One region of the Paenisporosarcina sp. TG-14 genome, then DNA from elsewhere that is predicted to be linked to it. Evidence: riboswitches for the same ligand, from Rfam matches in the RefSeq annotation. Region 1 holds a riboswitch; each other region holds the start of a gene.
What was found. Region 1 has a riboswitch for S-adenosylmethionine ahead of C406_RS0100475 (2,3-diketo-5-methylthiopentyl-1-phosphate enolase). Riboswitches for the same ligand answer to the same signal wherever they lie in the genome.
Positions count from the first base shown of each region.

Region 1 (10,364 bases):
TCGTTAACGCCGAGTTGAGAACATTCCTTTTTTCTGTTTAGGAACAAAACTATTGCTAAAGCGTTTTTCTATATACGTAATAAATTTTCCGAATACATACGTTAGGCATAAGTAAAGAATTGCAACGGTAATATAAGGTTCCCAAAAGCGTTGATAGGCACCCGCAACTACTTTACCTGCATATAATATATCACTTGCTGCAATTACAGTTACTAGAGAAGAATCTTTTAACAAGGCAATTAATTCATTTCCAAGTGGAGGAATCATTCGACGCAACGCTTGAGGTAAAATAATATGTCTCATCGCTATATTATTTGGCATGCCGAGTGACCTTGCTGCTTCCATTTGACCTTTTTCAATCGACTGAATCCCAGCACGTATAATTTCTGCATTATATGCAGCACTATTTAAAATAAGTGCAACTGAACCTGATACAAAATAACCTAAAGAGTGACCGAAAATTCCAGGTATTATGGCTAAATGTATTAGTAGAATTTGAACAAGTAACGGTGTGCCTCTAAAGAAATCGACAAAGTACTTACTTGGATAATAAATCCATTTTTTCTTTGAAATCTTCCCCATTCCAATAAATAAACCTAATACAATGCCTCCTAGATAACCGACAATTGTAAGCCCTAATGTAACCCAAATCCCTCTAATAAATAATTCTCTGTAATCCCAAATTATGTCCCATCTTATTTCAGGGAAATCCAATTCAATCACCTCCATTACTCAGTAAGATGTAAGTTAATAAATTCAAATTTTGAATAGTTATTCTACATCAAACCCAGTGATTTCTTTTAATTTCCCATTTGCTTTTATTTTTTCAATTCCTTCGTTTAATAATTCGTTTAACTCTACATTTCCTTTTTTAACCATTAATCCATAATACTCTTTTTCAAAAGTATCATCCTCAATTGTTTTCAATTTTACATCCGGATTATTTTTTACATATTCATTTATTACTGCGTTGTCTCCAATAGCAGCATCTGCATTTCCATTAATCATTTCACTGATTGCTAAAGGCATTGATTCAGGCGCCACAATTTTAGAACTCGTCTTCCCAAGTAATCCTTTTACTACTTCATGACCCGTCGTATTAATTTGTACAGAAATTCTCATATCTTTCAAATCATCAAATTTAGTAACAGTTGAATCTTCCGGTACTAGAATTAATTGATTTGCCGCGTAGTAAGGTTCAGAAAAGTCAAATGTTTGTTTTCGCTCGTCTGTAATCGTAATAGATGATACGGCAAAGTCTACTTCCTCATTTTTTACTGCTGAGAATAATGGTTCCCAACCATAATTTTTAAACTCTACTTCAATACCTAATTCGTCTGCAATAGCATTAACGATGTCGATGTCCGTACCAACTATATTTCCGTCTGTATCCATATACTCCATTGGAGCGTATGTTGCATCTGTCGCGATTATATATTTCTTATCTTCCCCGGTCTCCCCAGTCTCCCCATTCTCACTTGTTGAGGTTCCTGTCCCACATCCAAACAAAGCTAAACTTACACTAGATAAAATAATTCCAACTGAAAAAATTCGTTTTACACTTTTCAATGTTATGCCCCCTTATAATGTCCCTTTAATTATCCGAATAGTATTTTATTCTCTGAATATTCCGGGTAATTATTTTAATTATATAGGAAGCGTATTATCTATTCAATAGTAATAAATGGGGTGTCTTTTGAATTATAGTTAATAGATACCTATAACAATACCTCCTTTATACATAGATTATGTATAAAAAAGTTCAAATGAAGAACAATAATCAAATGATCACACTAATAAGAAGTGCAGGAAGGACATGCATTATTGGTTTCAGAAATGAATCTAGGTGTCGTTCAATGGCTGGCTATTGAACTACTAAAGAGAGATTCATCAGAGAATCAACCAATTAAGTGCTATATTGTTGAACATGACAACTCGTTTTATAAGAATAGTAAAATAGCTAAAAAGGACGTTATTTATACCACATGGTCACCTGAATATTTTCTAGAAGATGTTATTCTAAGCTTTCCTATATTCATGAAGCATCATAATCCCTCTTCTTTTATGAGAAAGTCTATGGTCTTATATTTAAGGAAACCTTAGGAAGTAAAAAATTTTATGGATGCTTAATACCTCATGGAAGTTTATACACTCTATAAACTTTAAGTTTTGGAAGGTGGTTCTTGTACATGATAATACTACTAATTTAATAGGTAAAATTTAGAACATGTTTATGAATTGTGGTATTTATAGATGAAGGTGCCTGACTCTCGAGATGCTGTCCTAGATGGTGAGAATTTAGTCGGTATATTGATGGTTTATCCTGGTAATGAATGCGATATGTACAATGTGTTAAGTAATAAAGCCATTTTTCCCATTAAAATAATTCCACTTATTTCCTTGTTGTTTGCGGGGTTTATGCTTCTATTTTCTTACTACTCTTAGATCAACTACCTAAAGGAGCTTACTACGTAGATGAACTGTTGTTAAAAACGGGCTTATAGTTAACGGATTATTTGAATGACTTTGTCATAGGAGAAAATGAACAGACAGACGTCCTGTTGCATCAGCGAATGCAAAATCATCGAAACTCAGATTCGACAGACAAGTAACGCTCTTTGTGGTATATATTAATTGCATTTAATATTTATATTCGATTGCAATATAAAATCCAGCAACTACTTTAGTCACTGGATTTTTTCATTTATTGTTTATATGTTCTGAAATAAGTAGAAGGTAAGATAAGATAATTACTATTTAATCTTAGACACTTTCCTGATATACAGGTACCCATCCCTCTATCGTAACAAATATGCGAATAGCAACAACTTTACGATCATCAGAAAGCGTAAAATAATGAAGAATATTTTCTGGTACTGATATTAAATCACCTGGTATTAGATGTACTTCAAAAAATCGTTGGTCTGCGGACTGAATAATAAATACACCATGACCACTCACAATGAAACGAACTTCGTCATCAGTATGATGATGTTTTCTTTGGAAGTTTTTTAGAAGATTGTCTAAATTAGGGTTAGAATCTGATAAGGAAATTACATCTGATGCTTTGTAGCCACGACGTTTTGAAATGTCTTCAATTTCCGTTTCGAAAGCTACCAGTATTTCCTCTTTTTCATCATCACTTAGAGCAAATTTTTCGCGCAGGTTTACAGGAAGTTTTTCAATGTCCCAATGTTCGTAAATAACTTCTTGTTGCTCCAAAAATGAAGCTACTTCATTTTGTGTTTCAATTACTTCGTTTGTTCCTTGAATTTTTATAATCGCCATTAAGATCTTCCTCTCTTATTTAACATTTAATTGGTCCAACGTTAGTTGATATTGGAATAAAAACTCACAAGCCTCTAGAAGTTTTTTTGCTTCGAAACCATTTACTCCCCATACCGTAATCCCGTGATTCCTAATCAGTACAGCTCCTTTATCACTTTTGACATGCGATTGGAACTCTTCCGCCAATTTTGGTATTTCTCCGAGATTAGGAATGATTGGAATACTTAGAACATCATCTTCCTGCCAAAGATTAAACGCTTTGATAAGTTCTAGACCTTTAAAGTCAATCTTCCCAGATCTCCCATATAATTCAGAGATAACGTTATTTGCAACTGTATGTACATGGAGACTACAACCAGCAGTTGAATTATTGTAGACGGCACAGTGTAAAAGTGTTTCAGCTGACGGTCTGAGATCACTAACTTCAACTGAACTCCCTTTGTTATCAACAACTAAGAAGTCTTTAGAAGTTCTTTTTCTCTTATCTTTACCACTTGCTGTTACTAGGAATTGGGTTGGGCTATCGTTTACTTTAATAGAAAGATTCCCACTTGTTCCCATAAACCAATCTCGAGTAGCTAACTCATCTTTTATATCTGCTAGTTCATTCCACTTCTCCTGAAGTAGTTTCATGAGTTCACATCCAATTGTATCTCGATAATCGTAATTACATCATGAAAATTTTCATACTTTTCGTAAGGCAATCTTAACTCTTCACATTTTTCAATGAGAAAATCTCTTGCAATTACTATGTCTGCAAGCTTAGCCGCTTCTAGGTCTGTAATTGAATCTCCGATAACTATGCTAGTAGCATCTTTAGGAAGAAGATTTCGCATGATAGACGGTTTGCAACAACCGCACCCTTGACTAGCACAAGTTTCATCACATCCAAAGGGGAAAATAATTTTAATAGTATCTTCAGAAAAGTCAGCTATGTTGCAATAGATGTCTTCAAATGGACCATATGGCTCTAGAAGAGGTTTGACGAAAAAATCAATTCCTCCACTAACGATATACAGGGGGATATTGTGTTTTTTTGTATAGGTAACAAATTCTCCAAAACCTTCACGAATCTGCGCTTCTTCAAGTACGTATGAAATTACTTCATCCTTTAGTGAAGACGGCAGCAGTGAAAACATCTTTCTAACTCCCTCTTCAATTGAAATATTTTGTGCTAAAATATTATCTTTTGTTGATTCCCATTCAGGGGGATTAAACTTTTTCATAATATGAATAATGTTGTCCTGAGTCGTTACAGTCCCATCAAAATCACAAAAAATAGTTAGATTTTTCATTTGTCACTTCCCCATAATTTAAGTGCTTCTCTTAATTCATCTTGTTCTTTAACTACTTCCGACAATTCTTCACCTTCTAAAACAGCATCAATTGCTTGTCTGAATGCTCGTCCACCACCAGCTGCACCTGACGGATGTCCGTGCACACCACCGCCAGCATTAATCACACAGTCAATTCCATAATCCTGAACTAGTAGCGGGACTAGCCCCGGATGGATACCTGCAGATGGAACTGGAAACGTTCGTTTAAAAGTGGTTTCTTTCGTCAATTCTTCAGCAATTGCAAGGGCTACATCTTTTTCTAGAGCTACACTACCATATGGCGATGGGAAGAGTGACAAGTCCGCACCTAAATAGCGTGTTAACTTCCCGAGGAGTAGTGGATTAGATACCCCGTAAAATGCAGAAGAAGTGAAAGCTCCACTAAATGCTGGATGAGCCATGATTGGTAATTGAATTTCTTTGTCTTCGGCTAACTCTTGAAGGACATCAAGTCCATACGTATGAACATTGAATAGTAAGGCATCAGCCCCTAGCTCACTCGCCCTCTTCGCCTTACCTCTTAGTTCAGATGTTCTCCCTGTTAAATTAATTGCATACAAAGTTTTATGTCCAGTTTCTTCATATACTTGTTGTAATACTTTTCTACCTCTTGTTATTCGCTTTTCAAATGGAGTATGATGATTTTCAAATAAAATCTCATCATCCTTAACAAGATCAACTCCCCCTAAAGCTTGCTCTCGTAATTGCGCTACCAAATAATCTATGTCCCTACCAATTACTCCTTTAAAAATACTCATAACCAGTGGTCGTTCATGAACATTAAGAATAGTACGAATTCCCTCAATCCCGAACTTAGGACCTGGAAAATTACTTTCTAGTTTCTTTCCAAATTCTAAGTCTAGTAATTTCACTTTACCGTCTAGAGACAGCTTTCCGAAAACAGTCGCCAAGATCGCTGGTATATCTGACGTGAAATTTGCGCTAGGATAAGAAATTTTCACTTCTGCTTTAATTTCTTCCGGTGTTATTGGGTAAGATTCGTCTACAAACTCTTTTATTGATACGACAATACCTTTATGTTTTTTTAGTTGTTGTTGATCGAGCATCGGTAAATCCGTCCAAGATCCAATTGTTAAACCAAGTGCAATTCCTTCTGCCTTTTTCTCAAAAGAACCAGGCTTTCCATAAAGCTGATAGCATGCTGTTATTTGGCTCATGTTGAACTCTTCTCCTTTTGTATGTATGTATTAACATCAGTTTTAATTTAGTTGACACAAAAAAACCTCATCATAATAAGAAGAGGTTAACAGGATAAACGTCTTCTTATCTCTCAGCAATAAGCTGTAAGAATTAGCACCGTGTCCAAAATTGAATCGGTTGCCGGGTATCATAGGGCTTGTCCCTCCACCTGCTCTAAATAAGAATAATTATATTAATTTTAGGATAAGAAAAAGTAGGAGTCGTTATTGTGTAAAATGCCACGCTTTTCTTAAAAATGAATTTGTTTGATTATTTCATCAATTAGATTGATTGTCAATCATTTATCAATATTTTTATTTCCCTGGAAATAGTTCACAGAATTTTCCGCTAAATATAGAATTGCCAAGAAATAGAAATAAGAAATGAGCATTTTATACGTCAAATAAGTTTTATTTAAATAAAACTTAGAATAAGAAGAGATATAAGCATGAACCTTTGACTGAAGAAAAAACAGCTTCATATGAAATAAAGTAATTTATCACACTTACACTAAATAGAGGAATTGACTTTAGCTCCTTTTTTCTTATAATGGATGTGTAAGAATTATAACATTATGAAAAATGAAACGCTCTCAGATGCATTACTTCATTTGCATTTTTATTATTAAGTTTTATAAATACCGTTCGATTCTCGCATAATATTATAAAATATGAATATCCTTTAAGAGTAGACCCATTTAATAATAGATTAATACTTTATTAAAATTATATAATCTTAAAGGGTAACTTCACCATTGCATTATTAAATACTTATTGTAAATGACTTGGTACATCAGTCGTTTCCTTGTTTATTGTTTCGGTAAAGATATTCTCTTGAGAATATCTTTGGTTATTCAAATTTAATTTGCCGGATTGAATTAATTGAATCAGGTTCCGTATATCTTCTTTTGTTGCAGGCTGTTTAGCTTCTTTTAATAAGTATCCTAATTGCCCACTAGACTCAATTGTTGCAATTTGAACATCATTAATTGAAGTAATACCAGATTGCCGAAGTCTGGCTTCTAACTTATCCACCGGTAAACGGAGCTTCTTTAAGTTCTTCTCGTTTAAAACACCGTTTTCAATTACTGGTAAAGCTTTGCCTGAAAGTGTTGTTTCAGCTATATCAAATTTTACTTGAAAGTATTCCGTAATTATTAGGCTTAATACTAATACGGCCGCTACGCCAAAAGTTGTCCAGAGTCCTCGTCCTGTGACAGGCTGGATAAGCAATGTACCGATTCCAATCATTATTACTGTTTGAGGAATCGTCATCTGAGATATTGATTTTCTACCACTTACCCTTAGGATTAGTGTACCAATTACGAAAATAAGAACTGTTTGCCAAATCAAGTTTAGATCCATACTTGAACTCCTTTCCATTTCCGATTAATACATATGTTGGAATGTTCTTCTATGTGGAACTATAAGTAAATGCCCATGACAGATACATTTTAAATAATGAAAGTTATAACACTTACACTACACAAATTTTGTCATGAGCTACTTTTAAATTAACGTTTAAGAATTAGTACTATTCAGTTGAGTTTTGTACTATTTTATTTCTCGAAAATTTGATGAATTACTTCATTCGGTTGACTATTATTTAAATTTTTATATATACAGCTCGCTGGTTTATCGCGCAATGTTTCGGAGAAAGCAATTGCTAATTCTGCTTCACCCGCTACATGTATTTCACTCCAACCACGACTTTTTTTCAGCTGCTCTACATTTGTACCCATCTCCTTATAGAATCTGTACAAGTTTTCTCTAAGGCGTGATTCTAAGAAGTCTACTTTACTGCTCCCAATTACATGTTGACCATCAGGGTCCATGTTTTTCTCTTCTCCCCATTCTTCAAGATTCGCATCAAATATGTAGACCAATTCATCTTTGATGGATCCCATAGCGGTATCGAATATGCGAACTTCCCCAAAGCTTGGCAAGATAATTCCTGCTTCCGGATATGCTTTATACATATATTCCATCTCTTCAAGCACTGGATGGTCTTCCCAATGAAAGCTTGATTTCACAGGTACTTGCACATAATAAACTGACCACAGTGGAGGGTTCTCTGATGCAAAAATCACGACTCCTTTGTGTAAATCATTTCGATTATCTCCGATTTCATCCATTACTTTTTTCTTGAGTTTTTTAAAAGATTTCAATTCTGTATCATTATTGGAAGCTGCTAAATACTTGTCTAAATCCTTCAAACCGTTTTTCAAATGAATTTTCCATGCACCATTCAACTGTTCAGGGTCACCTGGATTAGTGTTCAAATATACACTCAATACACTTCTCTCACCACTGTGATATTCTTTTAAATACTGAATTTCTTCTTTCAATCCCATAAGTCATGTAACCTCCTTAAATTCCTCTACATTACAAGGATGCCCTTTAAGCACCAAGTTTATTACGAATTCCTAGATACAAGTTATTGATAATTCTGTAGCTCCAGAAATGCTTTTCTATATTTATTAAAAGTCTAATGAAAGAAGGTGTCATTCATCTCCAACTTTTTTTTGATGAGGGTTTTTGTAAGGCATTGTTAAACCGTCTAAGTTTTTCGTTTCATACTATTCATCTTTTTAACTTATTGGCATTATCCATTAAATAACTTACAAAAGTATCGTCTCTAACTAGCCAGGCTCCGTGATTTCTTTTTAAGTATTTTTCACCTTCTTCAAAATTCACATAAGTCGTATCAATTCTTTTTTTATTTTGTTCAATCACCCAATCTTGATCATTGACTTGATATAGAAAAAAGACTTCATTTATTTGGTTTTTATACAGAGAACCAAATTTAGACCGTTTCAAGTTATAACGATTTCGTTTCGCGTCTTCTCTGAGAGGATCTATGTGAAACGTTCCAACCACAAACTTCTTGTAGGCTTCATCAGTCAAAGAACAACCCGAAGCTTTTTCGTGCCCTCCACCACCGAACTTACCGGCTACTTCAGACACATCAATATGGTCGTGAACCGTTCTAAATCCTAATCGTTTTCCTCCTATATTTAATATGGCAATATAGTCAAGATGCGGATACTCTTTACCCAGTTCATTTCCAAGCTCAGAATGATATGATTCCGCGTAAACGATTCCGGCATAATGTTCACCGACTTTAGACTGAACAAGTTCTCGTCTCTTCCGGCGAATATAACGTTCAATTTTATTATCTTCCATATCAAGTATTTTCTTTTCAAACTCATCAAAAAAGAAATGTTCGCTTGTCATAAGTCGGCTAATCATTTTTTCTTCAAATTCTTCAATTGACACTAAAAAAAAGAGTGCATTTAGGCGCTGGGCTTGAAAATTCTCATTTTTCTCCCATTCCCAAGTATCATACTGTCTAACAAGCTCTACAAATTCCGAGACAGATCCAGTTGGCTCCATTAGTTGATGCTCCACAAGAAATTGATAAAATAGAGAAGTTGCTGAAGTTAATTTTCCTTCGTCATCTTCTACTACCACATGCCCCCAATCATAATTATTAAAATGAAGAGCCGTCTTATGGTGATCAATCAATTGAACCTTTCCTTCAGCTTGATAAAATGTATTGAGCTTCTTTTCATTTGCTTCATTTACAGATAAATCCGTAATAAATAAAAATGTATCCTTACTATCATTTTCTAAAAACCATTCAACTTCACGATTAAGACTCGCAACAGAATTGTATCTTACCTTCACCTGTTTACCAAAAGCGAGCTTTGCTAAAATACCACATCCAACTCCATCCAAATCACTATGGGACAACAGTTTTTTCATGTTTTCACCTCAATATATAGTATGGTTTCAAAAGGGTTAAATTATTGATTAAAGATGATGTTTTTTACTCAGTAAATTGAGATATGTTTCTTAAATATTGAAACCTTTATGTTTTAATGAATTTAACTCATAATAAAAAGACCGTAATCTAAATGAAAATAGATAACGGTCTTTTTATGTGAGCTTTGATAGTTCCCAGTTGTTTAGCTTACCTATTGATATTCTTATATTTCATTTCACAAGTAAAAATATAAAAATTAGATTTACTAAAAGCAATAAGTTTCTTGTGTTCTTAGAACTTCGGCACTGTTAAGGTTTAAAGCTAAGCTTCCTTTACCGTAATGCTCCCATTATCCGAACTCAGCTGAATTAGCACAGAACCATCTCCGAAAATCATGTCCCTCGACTTCTCACCAAATACGCTTACTTTACCCCAATCACGATCCACTCGAATTGTAGCATGTTCCGGTTTGTGATTCATCGTAAGTTCAATGCTACCATTATCAGTCTTCAAGCTGATCGGCTTAGTCAAGATTTTTACATAGCCTACAATTCTTCCATTATCCGTTTTTGCTTTAATCATTCCCTGTACATCATGTAACTCAATGCGACCATTATCGGACTGCGCGCTTACTACATCAGCCTTCACATTACTAAGCTCTAAACGGCCATTATCACTTTCTACTTCAAGTTCAGTTACCTGCACATTCGTCAGCATAATACGACCGTTATCAGAAATCGTGCGAAGTTGCTTTGCTACTACGTGACTTAA
Region 1 covers NZ_AMGD01000002.1:25,089-35,452, reverse strand. Annotated here, with positions in the region: gene C406_RS0100505 (amino acid ABC transporter permease) at 4-714, opposite strand; gene C406_RS0100500 (basic amino acid ABC transporter substrate-binding protein) at 772-1,569, opposite strand; gene C406_RS0100490 (cupin domain-containing protein) at 2,764-3,288, opposite strand; gene C406_RS0100485 (methylthioribulose 1-phosphate dehydratase) at 3,304-3,921, opposite strand; gene C406_RS0100480 (2-hydroxy-3-keto-5-methylthiopentenyl-1-phosphate phosphatase) at 3,918-4,583, opposite strand; gene C406_RS0100475 (2,3-diketo-5-methylthiopentyl-1-phosphate enolase) at 4,580-5,803, opposite strand; SAM riboswitch class I at 5,907-6,010, opposite strand; gene C406_RS0100470 (DUF421 domain-containing protein) at 6,596-7,189, opposite strand; gene C406_RS0100465 (VLRF1 family aeRF1-type release factor) at 7,384-8,178, opposite strand; gene C406_RS0100460 (DHH family phosphoesterase) at 8,408-9,592, opposite strand; gene C406_RS0100455 (DUF4097 family beta strand repeat-containing protein) at 9,915-10,364, opposite strand, start outside.

Region 2 (10,364 bases), on a different contig from region 1:
AGTAGCAGGTGCCAGAACACCTGTAGGGAAAGCGAAAAAAGGCTCCCTTGCAAAAGTGAGACCAGATGATTTTGGTGCATTAGTTGTAAAAGAAACGTTAAAACGAGCTGGTGGATACGATGGCCCAATAGATGATTTAATTTTAGGTTGTGCAATGCCTGAAGCAGAACAAGGAATGAACGTAGCTCGAAATATCGGTGCACTTGCAGGTTTACCAGATACTACACCAGCGATTACGATAAATCGTTTCTGTTCATCAGGACTTCAATCGATTGCTTATGCTGCAGAACGCATTATGCTTGGCCACTCACAAGCCATTATTGCTGGTGGCGTTGAGTCTATGAGTATGGTGCCAATGATGGGTAATACAATTCGACCGAATGCAACACTAGCTGAAACGGCTCCTCAGTATTATATGGGAATGGGTCATACGGCTGAGCAAGTTGCAGTGAAGTATGGCATCACACGTGAAGAGCAAGACGCATTCGCGGTGCGTTCACATGAACTTGCTGCGGCAGCAATTGCATCTGGAAAATACAAAGATGAAATTGTACCAGTTGAAGTACTGAAACGTTATCTTGATGAAAATAATAAAGCGCAAGAAAAGAAATTTATGTTTGAAATGGATGAAGGTGTTCGGGTTGGGACGAACATGGAGACACTCGCAAAACTTCGTCCAGCTTTTAATGTACGAGGGACAGTTACCGCAGGAAATTCTTCTCAAACGTCTGATGGTGCAGGAGCATTACTTGTAATGGATCGTGAAGTTGCAACTGCTCAAGGTTTAAAACCAATGGCGAAATTCCTTTCATTTGCTGTAGGCGGCGTACCTCCAGAAATCATGGGAATAGGACCTATTGTGGCTATTCCAAAAGCGTTGAAAATCGCTGGTCTTTCCATAGAGGACATTGACTTGTGGGAATTAAATGAAGCATTTGCTTCTCAATCCATTCAAGTAGTACGTCATTTAGGTATTGATATTAATAAAGTGAATGTCAATGGGGGAGCTATCGCTCTAGGTCATCCACTTGGCGCAACAGGTTCCATATTAACGTTGAAAATGATTCATGAATTAAAACGTCAAGGGAAGCAGTTCGGAGTTGTCACAATGTGTATTGGTGGAGGAATGGGCGCAGCAGGCGTATTTGAAATTCTTTAATACTAGGAGGAAATAATATGACAGAAATGATTAAAGGTGGAAGCTTTTTAGTAGAAGACGTGGCAATAGAACGTGTCTTCACACCGGAAGATTTTACAGATGAGCATAAAATGATTGCAAAAACTACGGAAGACTTCGTATCACAAGAAGTTGTTCCAGTCATAGAAAAATTAGAAAATCACGAATTTGAGCATTCTGTAAAACTTTTGAAATCAGCAGGAGATATTGGTTTACTTGGGGCTGACGTTCCAGAAGAATATGGCGGTCTTGATTTAGATAAAATTTCATCTGCACTAATTGCTGAAAAAATGTCTCGCGCAGGTGGATTCTCGATTACTCATGGTGCTCATGTGGGGATTGGTTCATTACCAATCGTTCTTTTTGGAAATGAAGATCAAAAGCAAAAATATTTACCAAAACTCTCAACCGGTGAGCTAATCGCGGCTTATGCATTAACAGAGCCAGGCTCAGGATCAGATGCATTAGGTGCTAAAACTTCAGCTAAGTTAAATGCTGAAGGCACGCATTATGTATTAAATGGTGAGAAACAATGGATTACAAATGCAGGCTTTGCTGATGTTTTTGTCGTTTATGCAAAAATTGACGGAGACAAATTCTCTGCGTTCATCGTTGAACGCGAATATTCAGGTGTTTCTGTAGGTGCTGAAGAGAAAAAGATGGGTATTAAATCTTCTTCAACTCGTACATTAATTCTTCAAGACGCTCAAGTACCTGCTGAGAACTTACTTGGTGAAGTTGGTCGTGGTCATGTAATCGCATTTAACATCTTAAACATTGGTCGTTACAAATTAGGTGTAGGTACAGTCGGTGCTTCAAAGCGTGCATTTGAATTAGCTGTAGCATATACAAATCAACGTCAACAATTTAAAACGCCTATTTCATCATTCAATTTGACTAAAGAAAAATTATCAACGATGGCTTCAAGATTATATGCTTCTGAAAGCTTAATATATCGTACAGTTGGATACTTCGAAGATCGTATGAGTCAATTGAGTGCAGACGAACAAAAAGATGGCAAAGCGATAGCGGCGTCGATAGCAGAATACGCTATTGAGTGTTCAATTAACAAAGTCTTCGGTACGGAAGTGTTAGATTACATTGCGGATGAAGCAGTCCAATTACACGGTGGTTACGGCTTCATGCAAGAATATGAAGTAGAACGAATTTACCGTGACTCTCGTATTAACCGTATTTTTGAAGGAACAAATGAAATAAATCGTTTGTTAGTCCCTGGTACTTTCTTGCGTAAAGCGATGAAAGGTGAACTTCCAATTTTACAAAAGGCTCAAGCTCTACAAGAAGAGTTGCTAATGATGATGCCTGAAGAACTTGAAGATGCACCTTTAGCACAAGAAAAAATGCTTGTACAAAATGCTAAAAAAATAGGATTATTAGCAGCTGGTTTAGCTGCACAACGATATGGTACAAAGCTTGAAAGTGAACAAGAAGTGCTTGTAAACATTGCGGATATCGTTAATAACTTATTTGCAATGGAATCAGCTGTTCTTCGTACAGAAAAAGCTATCCAACGTGTTGGTGTTGAGAAAGCAAATCAAAAACTTTTATACACACAAATCTTCTGCCAAGAAGCATTTGAACTTATCGAAAAAGATGCAAAAGAAACATTGATTGCTGCAGTTGATGGTGACAACTTACGTATGATGCTTTCAGCACTTCGTAAATTAACGCGTTCAACTCCTTATAACGTTATTGCTAAAAAACGTGAAGCTTCTGTTAAATTAATCGAAGCTGAAAAATATATTGTTTAATAGACACATTAAATAGAAAATCCGACCGCTTCCTATGAGGCGATCGGATTTCTTTTTTGTTATTATGATATAAACCAAGGAGGTTAAAGTATGTCGATTACGTATTATGGATATCCTAATTGTGGAACCTGCAAAAAAGCAAAAGCATGGTTAGATGCTGAAGGAGTATCGTATAATGAAGTACATATTGTAGAAACACCACCTTCAAAAGAACAATTGAGAAAAATGGTGGAGATAAGTGAACTTCCTCTCAAGAAGTTTTATAACACGAGTGGAATGAAATATAGAGAGCTTGGCTTGAAAGATAAAATTTCAACAATGACAGATGACGAGCAGTTTGAATTACTAGCATCAGAAGGGATGTTAATTAAAAGACCTCTTGTTACGGACGGTTTAAAAGCAACAGTAGGCTTTAAAGAATCGAATTTTGCTGAGAACTGGAAAAGCTAATTACCTTGTTTTTAAAGAAGAAATATGTCAAAATGAAGTTGAATGTATTACATATCTGGAGGGGTATTAATGAGCACACCAAAAGATTTACGCTATTCTGAAGAACACGAATGGGTTAAAGTTGAAGATGGAAAAGCTCGCATCGGTATCACACACTTCGCTCAATCTGAGCTTGGTGATATTGTATTCGTTGAACTTCCACAAGTAGGCGACGACATTAAAACGAACGAGCCTTTTGGAAGTGTTGAATCTGTTAAAACAGTTTCTGAACTTTACGCACCAATTAGCGGTAAAGTTGTTGAAGTCAACAGTGGCTTAGAAGACAGTCCTGAATTTGTTAATGAATCTCCATACGAAAACGCGTGGATGGTTGTTATTGAGCCGACGGATGTTTCTGAAATTGAATCTTTAATGACAGCAGAGCAATACGAAAAAATGACTCAAGAGTAAAATCGTTTATTAAACGCCGACATATGTTCGGCGTTTTTTGCATCTGTCGAGTATAAGTCAGTCTATCCAGGAGTGATCATGCGGTGGATAAAATCATAGTTGTAGAAGGACGTTCAGATAAACAACGATTATTGCCTCTTCTTGCAGAGCCTGTTGAAATAATTTGTACAAATGGAACTGTAAGTGCAACTCGTTTAGAAGAGTTACTAGATCCTTATGCAAAATTGGATATTTATGTATTTGTAGATGCTGATAAATCAGGTGAGAAATTGCGAGCGCTCATTAAACGTGAATATCCTGAAGCGCTTCATCTATATACTGATATAACATACCGTGAAGTAGCGACAACCCCTATCAAAGTCCTTGCGAGCATTTTACTTGGAGCGAATATTGATGTGAAATCGGAATTTATTGTATAAAAGGATGAAGATAATGAAAGAATGGACAACTGCAGAGTGGGAAACTAATTCTCAAAGCGCCAATATTGCAGCTTATTATTTATACGCCCCAATGTGTGGAACTTGCCAAGTCGCATCCAAAATGTTGGAAGTGGTGGAAGAACTCTTGCCTAATGTGCAAATAGGGCAAGCGAATTTAAATTATGTAGAGGATTTAGCTATTGACCAGAAAATTGAAAGTGTACCGTGTTTAATAATTGCTCAAAACGGACAAATTCAAGAAAAAATATACGCATTTCAATCAGTTCCTTTTTTGTATAATCAATTGAGAAAAAATATTTGACGTTCACTTTTGAACGTGTTACATTATCAGTCGTAACAAAAAACTTAATATCGTAAACTCTTATAAAGAGAGGCTGAGGGAAGTGCCCTATGAAGCCCGGCAACCGTCACAATGTGTGAAATGGTGCCAAATCACTCAAAGTATATTACTTTGAAAGATGAGAGAACGGTCTAACGTATATAACTATGCATTTAGTCCCTTCTGCTTTTCTGCGGAAGGGACTTTTTGAATTCAGAGGTGAACTAGAGAAATGATTCAATTACAAAACTTATCAAAAACATTTCAAACAAGTAATGGTCAACTTATTGCAGTAGATGACGTTACATTGACAGTTGAACAAGGTGAGATTTTTGGCATTATTGGCTATAGTGGTGCTGGTAAAAGCACATTAATTCGTTTGTTAAATGGACTAGAAAAACCGACTTCCGGAAGTGTGACAGTTAACGGCCAAGAAATATCATCAAGCTCAGGTCAAGCGCTTCGCAGTTCTAGACAGAAAGTTAGTATGATTTTTCAACACTTTAACTTACTGTGGTCTCGAACAGTTGAAGATAATATTTCATTCCCGCTCGAAATTGCTGGAATAAGCAAAATGAAACGTAAGGAACGAGTAAAAGAGTTAATCGAGCTAGTTGGATTAACTGGGAGAGAGAATGCGTATCCTTCTCAATTATCAGGTGGACAAAAACAACGTGTTGGTATTGCGCGTGCGCTTGCAAATAACCCCGAAGTATTACTGTGTGACGAAGCTACATCAGCGCTCGACCCCGAAACAACGGATCAAATACTAGAGTTGCTCGTGGATATTAACAAACGCTTAGGGTTAACGATTGCACTCATAACACATGAAATGCATGTTATTCGTAAAATCTGTCATCGCGTTGCTGTCATGGAAGCGGGGAAAGTGGTCGAAATGGGTTCAGTACTCGAAATCTTCCAAACACCTCAACAGGACATTACGAAACGCTTTGTAGCACAAATAAATGGTCCAGATGAAGCAAGTCAAACAATCGCTCATCTTATTGAGCAATATCCTTTAGGCAAACTCGTAAAGCTAGTGTTTGTTGGGGATCGAACAGAACAACCTATCCTTTCGAGGTTAATTAAACAATATCAAGTTGAAGTAAACATTGTGCAAGGAAATATCTCACAAACTCAAAATGGTGCATACGGAACATTGTATTTACAAATTGATGGTGATTCCTTAGCGATTGATGAAGCAATTGATTATTTACATGGACAAGATGTTCATACGGAGGTGATCTCACATGATTGAAAACCTTCTACCTAATGTTGATTGGGAAAAAATGTGGGAAGCTACACTGGAAACACTTTATATGTCTGCAATGGCCACTGGTTTCACATTTGTCATCGGACTTGCACTAGGCATTTTGTTATTTCTGACTAGCCCACATCAATTATGGGCAAATAAGATGGTGTATTGGTTAACGGGGGCATTTGTTAACATCTTCAGATCCATCCCATTTATCATTCTAATCATTTTGTTAATCCCGTTTACTAAGTTTTTACTTGATACCATCCGTGGTGCAAATGCAGCATTACCAGCACTTATCATTGGTGCTGCACCGTTTTATGCACGCATGGTGTTAATTGCTTTACGTGAAATTGATAAAGGAGTAATCGAAGCTGCTCGCTCAATGGGTGCAAGGACGTCGACTATCATTTGGAAAGTGTTACTACCCGAGTCATTTCCTGCATTACTTTCTGGACTTACAGTAACAGCTGTGGCTCTCGTTGGATATACAGCAATGGCAGGCATTATTGGAGCTGGAGGATTAGGAAACTTGGCATTTTTAGATGGCTTCCAACGTAGTCGTGAAGATGTAACAATCGTCTCGACAATCTTCATATTAGTAATTGTATTTATCATCCAATGGAGTGGTGATGCCATCACATCTAGATCTGATAAACGTTAATTTGGTGCCTACGAGTAAATACTCGATCACATATAACACAAAAAAGGGAGAGACAATCATGAAGAAATTTGTAGCAGGAATTTTATTATCAGTAAGTGCCATCACACTAGCAGCATGTGGTGATAGTGATGCTGGAGACAGTGGAGATAGTAAAGAACTAGTGGTGGGAGCTTCAAACGTTCCACATGCTGAAATATTAGAACAAGCAAAACCGTTGCTTGAAGAACAAGGGATTGACCTTGTAATCGAAACATATCAAGACTATATTTTACCAAACAAAGACTTAGAATCTGGTGATTTGGATGCAAACTACTTTCAACATATACCTTATTTAGAATCACAAATCGCAGATAATGGCTATGATTTCGTCAATGCTGGTGAAATTCATATTGAACCTATCGGTGTTTATTCTAAAAAATATAAATCATTAGAAGAACTTCCTGAAGATGCAACAATCTTAATTAGTAATTCTGTTGCTGACCATGGTCGAGTTCTTTCAATGTTAGAAGCAGAAGGATTAATTAAATTAGCTGACGGTGTTGATAAAACAACAGCAGAAGTGAAAGATATCGTGGAAAATCCAAAAAACTTGGAATTCGATGCAGAGTATGAAGCGGCACTTCTTGTTCAATTGTATGAAAACGAAGAAGGCGACGCGGTATTGATTAACTCAAACTATGCAATCGATGCTGGAATCAACCCATTAGAAGATTCAATCGCGATTGAAAAAACTGATTCACCTTATGTAAACATCATTGCAGTTCAATCAGGCGATGAAGACAACAAAGAAATTAAAGCATTAGTGGAAGTATTGAAATCAAAAGATATTCAAGATTTCATTTCGGAAGAATGGGGCGGCTCAGTCGTTCCGGTAAAATAACAAAAAAATAAATGAAAGACGTCGAGTTTCGACGTCTTTTAATTTTGCAGAAAAAACGGAGTATTCCGGCTTTTGATGGTTGTATTCACTTTAGTAAGTGGGTGTGTTAAAGTAATCTCATCTTTTCGGAGAGCACACTTGTACATTTAAGGAGGACAACATGAAAAAGATTAAAATCGGATTACTAGCACGAATCGTACTTGCAATTGCACTAGGTGTTTTAGTCGGGTCGTTTGCACCTGAATCAGTCGTTCAAATTATGGCAACATTTAATGGTTTATTCGGTAACTTTTTAGGTTTTGTTGTTCCATTAATTATTATTGCATTCATTGCTCCTGGGATTGCCCAACTTGGCAAAGGGTCAGGGAAATTATTAGGACTTGCTACAGTGTTCGCTTATTCATCCACTATAGTAGCCGGTTTTCTCGCGCTATTTGTAGCATCTAATGTGTTGCCAAAGTTTATTTCTTCTTCTAAAGGCGAATCTTTTGAAAATCCTGAAGAATTTCTTGCAACGGCTTTCTTTAAAGTCGATATGCCTCCAGCATTAGGGATTATGACTGCATTACTTCTTGCATTCATTTTTGGTATTGGCATGGCATCAACAAATAGTGAAGTGCTAAAACGAGGATTCGATGAGTTTAACATCATTATTGAAAAAGTCATCTCGAATGTCATTATTCCTTTGCTACCTATACATATCTTTGGAATCTTTATGAACATGACATTTGGTGGTCAAGTAGCCAAAATATTATCTGTCTTTGCTATCGTTTTTGTACTAGTTCTTCTTTTACATTTTACTATGCTTCTTTTACAATATTCGACTGCAGGGGCTTTGAATAATAAAAATCCTTTCAAGCTACTTAAAATTATGTCTCCTGCCTATTTTACAGCTCTAGGAACACAATCTTCAGCAGCTACAATTCCTGTCACATTGCGACAAGCTCGTAAAACTGGAGCTTCTGAAAAAGTAACAGACTTTACAGTTCCACTTTTTGCAACAATTCATTTGTCAGGAAGTACAATTACGATTGTGACATGTGCAATTGGTGTTCTCTTGTTAAATGGTCAAGCAATAGAATTAAAAGAAATGGTGCCTTTTATTTTTATGGTAGGTATTACAATGATTGCAGCACCAGGAGTTCCTGGAGGAGCAGTTATGGCGGCAATAGGATTACTTAGTTCGATGTTAGGATTTAATGAAACTATGATTGCGTTGATGATTGCACTTTACTTAGCACAAGATAGCTTTGGTACTGCAACAAATGTAACGGGTGACGGTGCATTAGCATTAATTGTAAACCGATTTTCACGTGATGAAGCGGCTAAAATAGACACCTTAAAGAGTTAATATTCAAGCAGTTCTGACTGTTTGGTAATTTATTTACAATTCATTTTTCCTGTGGTAATATAACAAAGCAAATATTCCCACATTTTAAAGGAGATTAAATTATGAAAAAATTACTATTACTTCTTGCTTCCCTCTCTTTAGTTCTTGCAGCTTGTTCTGGAGACAAAGAAGAAACAAAAGAAACTACTAATGAAGAAACTACAACTTCAGAAGGAAAAGTGAATCCTGCTGGAGATATGATGAAGTTTTACTTATCAATTTCTAACTCAATTAATGAAGTTGATGCGGATTTAAACGCTTATGAAAGCGCAAAAGCTGTAGAAGAACTTCCTGAAGGTACTGAACTTAAAACGATGCAAGATGCTGCAAAAACAGCTGCAGATAATGCTGCTGTAAAAGTCGAAGAATTAGAAGTTCCTGCTGAATTAAAAGATCAACAAGAAGCAATCGACTCAGCATTAACTAAAATGCATGAAGCTTATACACTAAAATCAGAAGCCCTAGCTGCTGAAGGTGAAGTTGTATTAGATAAAGCAAATGCAAAATTTGAAGAGGCTGACGCTGAATTAAATAAGGTATTAGAAGAAGTAGGCTTAGCTGGTTCAAGTATTTTAAACGAAGTATCTCTATAATGAAAAATTCGTCCGTAAATTCGGACGAATTTTTTTGTTTAAAGTAGTTTGTGTTGGGTAAATATAAAAATGTGAAGGATAACAACTCATAACTTTGAGTTGAAAATTTGAAAGGAATGATTCACTATCCAATCACCAGATCAAGCATTCACAGAACGTATGGACCATGCATTCAGAAGTAAACATGGAGTGGGATTAGTTGATTACCAAAACAATTCAGAGCTCCGTCTACAAGTAGAAATGCAACGTGAACGTGATTATGAAGTTGGTCAACAAGTAGCAGCTAAAATAGAGCGACAAGCACATCGCGAAGGATAATTCAAAATTAACATAATCAATGAACCTTGGTTCATTGATTTTTTTGTTTATTTTTTAATAAAATAAATTCTCATTTAGATAGTCTTCATTGAAAATGACATTCTATCATCTAAACAACCTAAGTAAACGTGCTAATAAAGAGATTACTAATATGTATTGAAGGATTTTCATATATGAAACAGTCCGTCCAAAAGATTTGCATGTGCTTAAAATTTCAGTTAAGATTAGAATGATAATAATTAAGAATGGTATTTCCATTCATTTATACACTTGGAGGTAGTAAAATGTCGACTTTAGTTATTCAAGATCTTCACGTTGCCATTGATGGTAAGGAGATTCTTAAAGGGTTAAACCTTACAATTAATACAAACGAAATTCATGCGGTTATGGGTCCTAACGGGACTGGTAAATCAACATTAGCATCTGCAATTATGGGACACCCTAAATATGAAGTAACTTCTGGCTCTATAACTTTAGATAACGAAGATGTACTTGAGATGGAAGTAAACGAACGAGCACAAGCGGGTATTTTCTTAGGAATGCAATATCCAAGTGAGATTAACGGTGTTACTAATGCCGATTTCTTACGTTCGGCAATAAATTCTCGTCGCGAAGAAGGCGATGAAATTTCAATCATGAAGTTCATTCGTGAACTT
Region 2 covers NZ_AMGD01000007.1:11,798-22,161, reverse strand. Annotated here, with positions in the region: gene C406_RS0103180 (acetyl-CoA C-acetyltransferase) at 1-1,159, shown strand, start outside; gene C406_RS0103175 (acyl-CoA dehydrogenase family protein) at 1,177-2,949, shown strand; gene C406_RS0103170 (arsenate reductase family protein) at 3,040-3,399, shown strand; gene gcvH (glycine cleavage system protein GcvH) at 3,469-3,849, shown strand; gene C406_RS0103160 (hypothetical protein) at 3,933-4,268, shown strand; gene C406_RS0103155 (thioredoxin family protein) at 4,282-4,590, shown strand; SAM riboswitch class I at 4,648-4,754, shown strand; gene C406_RS0103150 (methionine ABC transporter ATP-binding protein) at 4,841-5,866, shown strand; gene C406_RS0103145 (methionine ABC transporter permease) at 5,859-6,527, shown strand; gene C406_RS0103140 (MetQ/NlpA family ABC transporter substrate-binding protein) at 6,586-7,407, shown strand; gene C406_RS0103135 (dicarboxylate/amino acid:cation symporter) at 7,568-8,758, shown strand; gene C406_RS0103130 (hypothetical protein) at 8,860-9,390, shown strand; gene C406_RS21210 (hypothetical protein) at 9,580-9,708, shown strand; gene sufC (Fe-S cluster assembly ATPase SufC) at 9,993-10,364, shown strand, end outside.
Region 2: another riboswitch for S-adenosylmethionine. It lies ahead of C406_RS0103150 (methionine ABC transporter ATP-binding protein); the one in region 1 lies ahead of C406_RS0100475 (2,3-diketo-5-methylthiopentyl-1-phosphate enolase).

Region 3 (10,364 bases), on a different contig from region 1:
GGACGAAGTGTAGTAAACATGACCGTAGAAACGATTGTAAGACTTTCGGCAATCGACAATATTGTATCGATTAAAGAAGCAAGTGGTGACTTAAATCATATGACTCAAATCATTAGCCAAACACCTAGTAACTTCAGCTTGTATAGTGGTGACGATGGGCTAACATTACCTGTTTTAGCCATCGGTGGTGCTGGAGTTATTTCGGTTTCTTCACACATCATTGGGAATGAAATGCAAGATATGATTAAAAACTTTAAAACTGGGAATTTAGATGTTGCAGCATCTATCCATAGTACCCTCCTTCCTATTATGGAGGCATTATTCGCTGCACCAAACCCAGCACCAGTTAAAGCTGCCCTAAATATGAGAGGCATTGATGTTGGTGGAGTTCGCCTACCCATAATTCCTTTAAACAAAGAAGAAGCAAAGACACTACAAAGAGCAATTCAACCTATTCAATTAGAGTTACTTGTTAAATAGGTGAAATATGAAAGAGCAGCCGAAATTGTATCTTCGGCTGCTCTTTTTATATTCACTTTATTAAATAATTTCGTCTTCATTTACCACTGTATCCATATAATTTTTTCCCCAAGAATACATCGACTCCAGTATCGGCATTAAAGTCACTCCATTTTCTGTAAGCGAATATTCTACTTTTGGAGGAACCACAGCATAAACTTCCCGATGAACAATCTGATCAGCCTCTAGTTCTCTTAACTGATTCGTCATCATTTTAGGCGTTATATTTGGAAGGAGTGCTTTTAATTCACTAAACCTCTTCGTTCCCTCTTTACCCAAATACCAAATGATGATCATTTTCCATTTACCACCAATTATTGACAACGTTAATTCTTTTTCACAATTCAAATCATCTATATTTCGTTTCATCTACATCACCATGTCCTTCCATAGTATCTTTTTAGATACTATATCACAAATAAGTGCGTACTTCCTTATATTAATTACATGGTTTACACTAATCCTTGTAGACAAAACAGAAGGAGTGAATCTTATTATGAACCGTTTTACAATTCCAAGAGAAGTCTTTTATGGTGATGGGGCTCTCGATAGATTAAAAACACTCGAAGGTAAGAAAGCTGCACTTGTAATCGGAGGAGGATCCGTAAAGAAAAACGGAAACCTTGAAAAAATAGAAGGACTCCTACTCGAAGCAGGCGTTGAAACGAAAGTTATTGAAGGGTTTAATATAGAACCAACTGTACAAATGGTCCAAGATGGCGCAAAAGTTTTAAATGATTTTGAGCCAGACTGGGTTATCGGCATTGGTGGGGGTTCCGTGATGGATGCGGCAAAAGCTATGTGGTTATTCCATGAACATCCGGAATTAACATTTGAAGAGGCGGCAATACCTTTCACATTGCCTAAACTTCGCACAAAAGCCAAGTTTATTGGTATTCCAACAACAAGTGGTAGTGGTGCGGAAGTATCAAATTTATCCGTAATCACTGATGAAAAGACCAAAATAAAGTATCCAATAGCTGATTTTGAATTGACTCCTGATATTGCAATCATTGATCCAGTGATGGTAGAAAGTATGCCTGATAACATCACAGCGGATACAGGAATGGATGCATTTACGCATAGTATTGAAGCATATGTGGCTAAACCGCGTACTGTTTTCACTGATTCTTTAGCTATCGGAGCTGCTGAAATCGTTAAAGATAATCTTCTTGCTTCATATAATGGTGATCAAGAGGCTCGTAAAGAAATGCATAACGCACAAGCAATGGCTGGTATGGCTTTTGCCAATGCGGTACTAGGGAATGTACACAGCTTGGCTCACAAAAGTGGTCCTACTTTTGGTATTTCACACGGTCGTGCCAACGCGATTTATTTACCTTATGTCATTCAATTTAACCGTACAGTTGTAACAGAACGCTTTGCTAAGATTGCTACTAGACTTGGTTTAGAAGGCAAGACAAACGATGAACTTGTTGATTCTTTAGTTGCCTATATTCATCAGCTTAATGCTGATATGGGGATTCCAAAAACACTACAAGCATTCGGTGTGTCTGAAGAATTATTTAAAGAGCATGTAGATGTGATGGCTGCTAACGCCATGACGGATCCTTGTACTGGTACAAATCCTCGTGAAACTACAGAAGCGGAAATGAAAAATCTATTTGTAGCCGCTTATTATGGTGAGGATGTTACTTTTTAAGTTGTAGTATTAAGAATTAGATAGATTTTATTAATTAAGCCATCATGTAGTGGATTGAATGATCATCCACTACATGATGGCTTTTTATATATATATCATTGATTTTTGTTTCCATATCGTACAAATAATCCAAGATGGCGCAAAAGTTTTAAATGATTTTTGAGCCATACTGGGAAATCGGTATTGGTGGGGATTCCGTGATGGATGAGGCAAAAGCTATGTGGTTATTCCAGGAGCATCCGGAATTAACATTTGAATACTCTATGCGAATAAAATTAAAGATTGTGAGATAACTCATAAATTAAATCTTATATGCTATTCTTACACAGTATAAGTGTTATTAAAAACCTATCTATAGGGGTGTAAAGAATGAAAAGATTTTATTATCTAGACTACTTACGAATTTATGCGACTATTGCTGTAATCACTATTCATGTATCAGCTACTGCGGTCAGAGCTAATCCTTTTGAAACAGGCTTGTCAGGTTGGCTTAGCGGTAACTTTTTTGAATCATTAGCACGTGCATCAGTTCCAATTTTTATCATGATCAGTGGAGCTCTTCTTTTAAATGACAATCGTTCTCTTCCCTATAGTCAATTTTTGAAAAAGCGAATAAGTAAAATAGCGATACCTTTACTATTATGGAGTATTATCTATTATTTAGCAGGTTCTTTCAGTAATGAATACGATTATTCAACCAAAAATTTTATTTATAAATTACTGACAGATGATATCATCTATCATTTATGGTTTATGTATACAATTATTGGGTTGTATTTAATTACACCATTAGTAAAAATTCTAATGCAACATTCATCCAAAAGAGATGTCGAGTATTTTTTAGGGTTATGGATATTTGCTTCGGTTTTATTAAAATTCATGGTGTATCTTGTTGGTTTTAGTATAAAAATCGAGTTATTTTTTGTTACAAACTTTGTAGGGTATTTTGTGTTAGGTTATTATTTATTAAAATACCAATTTTCCAAGAAAAATATTTTGTATTCCCAAATTTTACTGATCCTTGGATTATTGGGTACATTCTTTTTAACTTATTATGGAACGATTAAAAACCAAGGAGTACTAGAACAGTATTGGTATGAGTATCACTCAATAACCGTATTGCTTACTTCAGTGGGATTATTTACTTTATTTAAAGATATTTTGTTTAAATCAAAACAAGATATCAATGCCTTCCTAAATTGGTTTAGTCAAGCAAGCTTTGGAATTTTCTTAGTTCATGTTTTGGTTCTCAACTATCTTTTAGCCGCTGTATTCGATAAAATAAATATTCAATTTCATTCCATTATTGCGATACCCTTGAATGTTATAATAATCCTAATTGTCAGTTCAATGATTACATATATCATTCGAAAGATACCTGTTTTAAGGAAAATGGTTCCTTAGTTCATTTGCCAAGGGATATGAGAAAAACAAATACACTTTAGGCTGGATTACTCTCAATTCTTTGGGAGTAATCCAGCCTGATTTTTGTTCACATATAAAAAGAAGTGTTATTCAATTATCATTATTAAAAAAGGAGTATTCTTCCCTTATTAATTAACCCACTTGTTGTTCATTGACTGGTTTACGACAATCTGGACGACAGCGTGTAGTAAATATACAGTAAATTGATTGTCTGTTTGGTCGCAAATAAAAAGACTTCAATGAATTATCGAAAAACCCATTGTAGTAACACAACCTACTAACATCATTTCTGAATCTAACCTATTTCTTAATCCAATTTGTTTCTACCTTAACACCTGCATCTATTAATAAATTATAAACAGGACATCTTTTTTCTACTTCTTCTTTTAATTCCTCTATCCGAGAAAGATCTTCATTCGTACTAATAATAACGTCAAAATTCACATTTTGAAAATGTGGTGAAATCCCTTTGATTCCCATTAATCCTTGTAAATCTAGTGTTCCATCATTTACAAAATCTACGCCTTGATAGGAAAAAGACTTTTCTTTCGAAATGATCCCAATCATAACGGAAGTACAGCTAGACAACCCAGCCAATACATATTCAACAGGATTTGGTCCTTCATCAGTACCACCTAGACTTTTTGGTTCATCAACAATTAATGGTGAAAAATCTCTAACCGATATTGACGTTTTCAAACCACTTTCCCATTTTCCACTTGTGTTCACCTTTAATAATTGTTGAGTTGTCATATAATCTCCCCTAATTCCTAGTTATTTGGTAGGTTTTATTTTAATCTAAATAATCAAAATTGTAAATCTATTTATCGCGTTACTAATTACCTGTTTATCATTTCTCTTACTGAGGGTGCTTTTTTACATCATCAACATCGCAGCAAATGAGCTGCTCTGAAGATGAATTTTTTTTCATATAGGAAATGACCTGTTATAAACGCCAAAAATTGTTTCGACCTGGGACGGTATAGTGAATCATCAACACCGCAGCAAATGAGCCGCTCTGAAGATGGATCAGTTTCATCTAGATGGAAATGAAACTAACATAAATAGTCTTAACTAGATCAATACTTGCAATGCCTGTTATCCCCCCTTTTAATCGACATCAACATCGCAGCAAATGAGCCCTCGTTAGATGAAATAGTTCATTTATATAGGAAATGACCTGTTATAAATGAAGCTTAACTAGATCAATACGTGCCAAGCCTGTTATTCTCCACCTTTTGTCCACAATTCGAGCGGAAGTCCTAGAAGCCCCTTGCCTACCCATTCCCTTGCAATATTATTGGATGGACCCATGGCGATTCCAGCTCGTGCATCACGGAAAAGACGTTCGATTGGACCTTTTTTGTATCCATAACCGCCGCTGACATCCATCGCCGTTCGCGTCGCTTTATTCGCTACTTCAGAAGCATGAACTTTGAATTCTGTAAGAGGCAAAGTTAACTCTCCTTGGTCTCTTCCTTCAGATTGTAAAATAATTAATTGTTCAGCGAGATCGATTTGCCAAGGTTTTGTACTCTCGATTAATATTTTAGCTTCTGCCAGTTGTTGTCTGATTACTTGATAATCGCCTATGCGATTGTCAAAGTCTCGGTGAACCGTTTTCGTCGCGTGCTCCGTTGCGAGTTGAAGTGCATTTTCAGCTACACCTAACCAGGCAGATCCAAGTCCGATCAGGTAAATAGGAGATACGCCGTGTAGCAGAATATCCTTCCCACGTCCTTCTCCACCTAGGATATCGCGTTTGGGAATTAGTACATTGTGATAAGAAATTGGGCCACTATGATTGCCATGTACACCTAGGGCATCCCATATTTGCGCTTTAATACCTGGTAGCTTGCCGTCTACGATGAAAAAGCTAATATCCGTTGCATCTAGAGCATCCGGGCTACGAGTTTGAACGACATAGAAATCGGCTTGACCTGCACTTGTTGTGAACGATTTATCTGCATGTAAAATATAATCTTCCCCGCTACGCTTGGCTTGGCTGAAATTGTACCACCAGTGTCCTCCTGATGCTTTTTCGCTAGTAGAATATGTTCCAATCCATCCTTTTTCAATCGGTTTTAACCAGCGTTCCTTCTGGTCTTCACTTCCATAAAGAGTGATGGTTTGAATCGCCCCTACATGCATGACATAAACAAGTGCTGTTGACGCACATGCTTTACCGATTTCTTCTGCCACTATGGCAAATGCCACATGATCAAGGTCCAAGCCATTATATTTCTTAGGGACAAGAATATTTCCCCATCCATTTTTAACTAAAGCCTCTAAGTTTTCTCTCGGGAAACGTCCTTCTACATCCGTAATGTCCGCGTTCGGCAATATGACTTCATTCACAATGCTTCGGATTTCTTTTCGAATCTCTTCGTAATAGTCTCTTGTACTTTTTAAATAGGTTGGTCGTTCCAATAAATCAATAGACATAATGGATGCTACCTCCTGTGTTTTATTGATAATTATTTTATAGTCAAACAGTCACGGATCATTCAATATGGTATTTCATTAATGTCTAGTACCTGTAAAGCGGCTCATTAAGCGCTTGTATCATAGACTACTAGTCTTACATATGGTAAAATATTCAGATAATTTCATTATTACATCCACTGATAGGGTGTTAGTGATTACATATCTTTATTTTGGAGGTAAAAGTATTCCCGTACTTTTACCTCCCTTTTTTATGTGTACATTTCTAGACCAGCACTTTTCTCGGAATGGCAGGTTGATCAGCTCCCTCAAAACGTTTATCGATCAAACGTGTAAGGCTCACTACATCACTTGCCAATGCTTCAAGTCGCTCAAGAATTTCGTAACTGCTTATTTCTTTGTTTGTAAAGTGTTCATTATGAATGTACACACTGCCCGGGACTACATGCGCTTTGAAGTAACCTGCAAGGGGTTTAAACTGATGTTCTAGCGCCAAATAATGATGATATGTTCCTCCTGTTGCAATGAAGCCAACTACCTTCCCTCTTAAAGCGTCATTTGGTATTAAATCAAATACATTTTTCAAAGCACCTGTATAGGTACCGCGGTAAATGGGCGAACCAATAATATAGCCATCCGCATTTGCTAGTTGATCAATCAAATATTTGGTATCTCCTTCATAAAGTGCAGGGTCCCTACCATCACAAAAGCCTACTGATAGATCCTTTAAATGGAGATGGATTGTTTCTATCTCAGGGTTATTGTACTTTGCAAAATCAAGGGCTTTGTCAACAGCATTAAATGTCTTAGATGAAGATGATAAACTTCCAGTTAGGCCGATAATTTTCATACGCTCACCACTTCCTTGTGTAATTGTGCTTCTTTTTTCTTCACTAGCGGTATCACTTTTTCACCGAAATCCTTAATATCTTTTTCATAATGAAGGAAACCTGTCAGGATAAGGTCAACGCCTAACTTCTTCAGCTCAATGATGCGATCTGCCACTTGTTCAGCAGTACCGATTAACCCCGTTTTAAAGCCGTCATTATACTGGACCAGATCTTCAAATGTGGAATTTGACCACATGCCATCTTTTTCCTTTGATGAAGCTCCCGCTTGTTTCACTGCATCCCCAAAACCTTTCACAGCTTCCACGTCAGCGTTTGACACAATATCACGCAACACTGCAATTGCTTCCTCTTCCGTATCGCGCACAATAACAAATCCATTGACGGCATACTGGAGTGTTCGGCCTTCTATTTTAGCTAACTCTTTCACTTCTTCAATTTGTTTTTTAAAGCCCTCCTTTGTGTTGCCATTCATGAAATACCAATCTGAAACTCTGGCAGCCATTTCTTTTGCTGCTCTTGAATTGCCTCCCTGAAAAATAGGTGGACTTGGCTTTTGAACGGGCTTGGGTTTTAGTGGGGCCCCATTAATTCTATAAAAATCGCCTTTAAACGTGGTTTCTTCCTCTGTCCACAGTCCTCTAAGAACTCTAATGAATTCTTCTGAACGACGATATCTCTCATCATGCTCAAGCCAAGGCTCTCCATATCCCGTAAACTCTCCTTTGAACCAGCCACTAACTACATTGACTGCCGCCCGCCCATTACTAATATGATCTAATGTCGCCATCATTTTTGCATATACACCTGGATGCCATAGCCCCGGATGCACAGCTGAGATTAGGTTAATTTTTTTCGTTACACTGGCAAGTGCCGCTGCTAATGTTGCCGCTTCAAGTTGATACTCCGCTCCATAACTTGCAAAGAATCGTGTTTGCAAAAGGGCATAGTCAAAACCCGCATCTTCTGCTGCTAGCACATATCTTTTATTGGCTTCAAATGACCAATCGGTTTCTTGGGGTAATTTAGAGACAACTAGACCTCCACTTACATTCGGAACCCAATACGCATATTTTAATTCACTCATGTTTAACTTCCTCCTCAGGGTTTTCCTGACATGGACGTAAATACGCTTAAATGTTAAAATAGTAAAGCGATCTAAGCCCTCCTCAGGGTTTATCGTATGGTTACAAGGGATGAAAGTACTGTCATACTTTCATCTCTTTTTTTATTGCCCATCACCTCCTTAAAGTACTTCATCAAGACTAAAAAAAATTGTAGAAATACAAAAAACCCCTCTTTCATAAGAAAGAGAGGCACAGTATGTATTAAATTCAAAACCCCTCTTCACAAGACAGAGAGATGCAGAATTCACTAAATACAAAGTCCTCTCTTATCTATCAAAACGTATACGTTTTGTAGGATTTGGCACCATCTTATTCGAAAATAAGTGGTTGCCGAGCTTCAACGGGCCAGTCCCTCAGCTACTCTTGATAAGAGATACTTTATTAAATTTTCAAGTTTGTTTTCGTTAATATCAAACAATACTGCATCTTCAGAATAATGTCAATTGTTTTTTGGAATTTTTTTGAACTCTTATTGCACGATAATAAGTGAATGATGGAAGTGAATTATAGTACGAATTGAGTCAATTTCATAATTAATAAAACCGGATGTAAACACGAACATTCTAAATACAAATATTCTGTCGATTTCCGTTACGGACGGACGCGTGGTAAATGCTAAGCCGTTCGGTTTTGGATCACTTATTCCTAAATAAACGATCAAATCAAACCTGTTTTATTATCAAAATAAACAGCCAAATATAACCCAAATTAGCACCTCATTTGGAGGTGCTTTTATAAAATTTTAGAGGTGAAAATGGATATTGTTGGTATAATAAATAAAAGATATTTCTTCAATGAACTAATGATGCAGGTTAGTTGAGCGCAATATATTAGAAAAATCGAAAAAAGAGGAGTGTTAAATAGTGGATGATTCAATTGGTTACGTTATGGTCGTATTTGTAATAATAGGTACAACATACGGTTTAGTTAGACAAATCCAACATATTATGACTATCCAACGACTTAGAAAAACAGATTTATCTAATTACAAAAGGACATTAATTGGATACTATCTAGAGTCTGTCTCACTTTTGGGTTTTCTCATTTCTTTTACATTAAACGTATTAGTCGGAATACAAATAATCCAGTCAAATCTAGTTACAAGCGATAAAACTGTTTTAAGTTGTTTTATATTTCTTGGTATTTTTTTAATTACTAAATTGATAGTCATTCCTAAAAACAGTAAACAACACAAATTATTAAAGGGATAACAGGATGCTTTATTAAATTATCATTTCATATTGAACTAATTCGTGCTTAAGTTTAATAAGTAGAGATGAAAACTAGGCTTACTAAAAATTAGAACTAGAAAAACACTGAGGAAATACTCAGTGTTTTCTTCTCTTTTCCAAACACAAGCATTTATTTCCCAGTTAACAGGTTTCTTGTTTATTTTTTCAGTGATATTTACGTCAATGCAATTCCATCCCTCTTTATCATACGAATTAGATACCTAAATACTTAGTTTACAATCACAATTGTAATAGCAATAATTGATCTGTCAATGAGATGATTATTTTAAGGAGAAAATCAATACAAACCTTGATATATCAATAAAAAATAGACTTCCAAATGTATAGCTAATTGGGTGTCTATTTAGGGTTATAATTCAAGAAAAGTGATTCAAAACTGAACGGCTTAGGTAATTACTCGTCTTTCTTAAGTTCTTATTATCAAACTATTCCCTAAAGCTTTTTCGATAAATAAGCTTACCAATTCCGGATCAAATAGAATACCCGCATGTAATTGCAATTCTTCTATTGCAGCTTCAGTTGACAGAGTACTGCTATACGTCCTTTCACTCGTCATCGCATCATAGGCTTCAACAATGGCTATTATTCTTGACTCAAACGGTATTTCTTTCCCTTTCAAGCCTCTCGGATAGCCTTTCCCATCCCATCTTTCATGATGGTATAAAACATAATCAGCCATATTCGGCATATCATTTAGTGTACTTAAAATTCGATGACCTATTTCTGAATGGCGCTTAATCTCTTTCCACTCACCGTCAGTAAGTTTGCCAGGCTTATTGAGTATAAGTTCATCTATAGCTATTTTACCTATATCGTGAAGTAATCCAACTGTTTTGAGTTCCTTAATTTTATACTCAGATAGTCCAAGAACTTGTCCCATGCTTTCGCATAGTTTTGACACTCTTTGGGAGTGTTGTTCCTCCCCTTTATTCTTATCATGAAAAGCCTTAATAATCATATCAACTGTATTTCCCCTAATACTTGGGCTTTCAAAAAGTTTAATCGTATACATATGTTTGTCTGCTTTTTTGAATACTTCTTGTATTTCATCTTCTTTATTCTTCTTCGTTTCATAACCAAATGA
Region 3 covers NZ_AMGD01000028.1:60,331-70,694, forward strand. Annotated here, with positions in the region: gene dapA (4-hydroxy-tetrahydrodipicolinate synthase) at 1-480, shown strand, start outside; gene C406_RS0110045 (winged helix-turn-helix transcriptional regulator) at 541-888, opposite strand; gene C406_RS0110050 (iron-containing alcohol dehydrogenase) at 1,016-2,182, shown strand; gene C406_RS0110060 (acyltransferase) at 2,552-3,586, shown strand; gene C406_RS0110065 (OsmC family protein) at 3,908-4,360, opposite strand; gene C406_RS0110070 (acyl-CoA dehydrogenase family protein) at 4,832-6,052, opposite strand; gene C406_RS0110075 (NADPH-dependent FMN reductase) at 6,318-6,902, opposite strand; gene sfnG (dimethylsulfone monooxygenase SfnG) at 6,899-7,987, opposite strand; SAM riboswitch class I at 8,291-8,400, opposite strand; gene C406_RS0110085 (hypothetical protein) at 8,891-9,238, shown strand; gene C406_RS19500 (HD-GYP domain-containing protein) at 9,687-10,364, opposite strand, start outside.
Region 3: another riboswitch for S-adenosylmethionine. It lies ahead of sfnG (dimethylsulfone monooxygenase SfnG); the one in region 1 lies ahead of C406_RS0100475 (2,3-diketo-5-methylthiopentyl-1-phosphate enolase).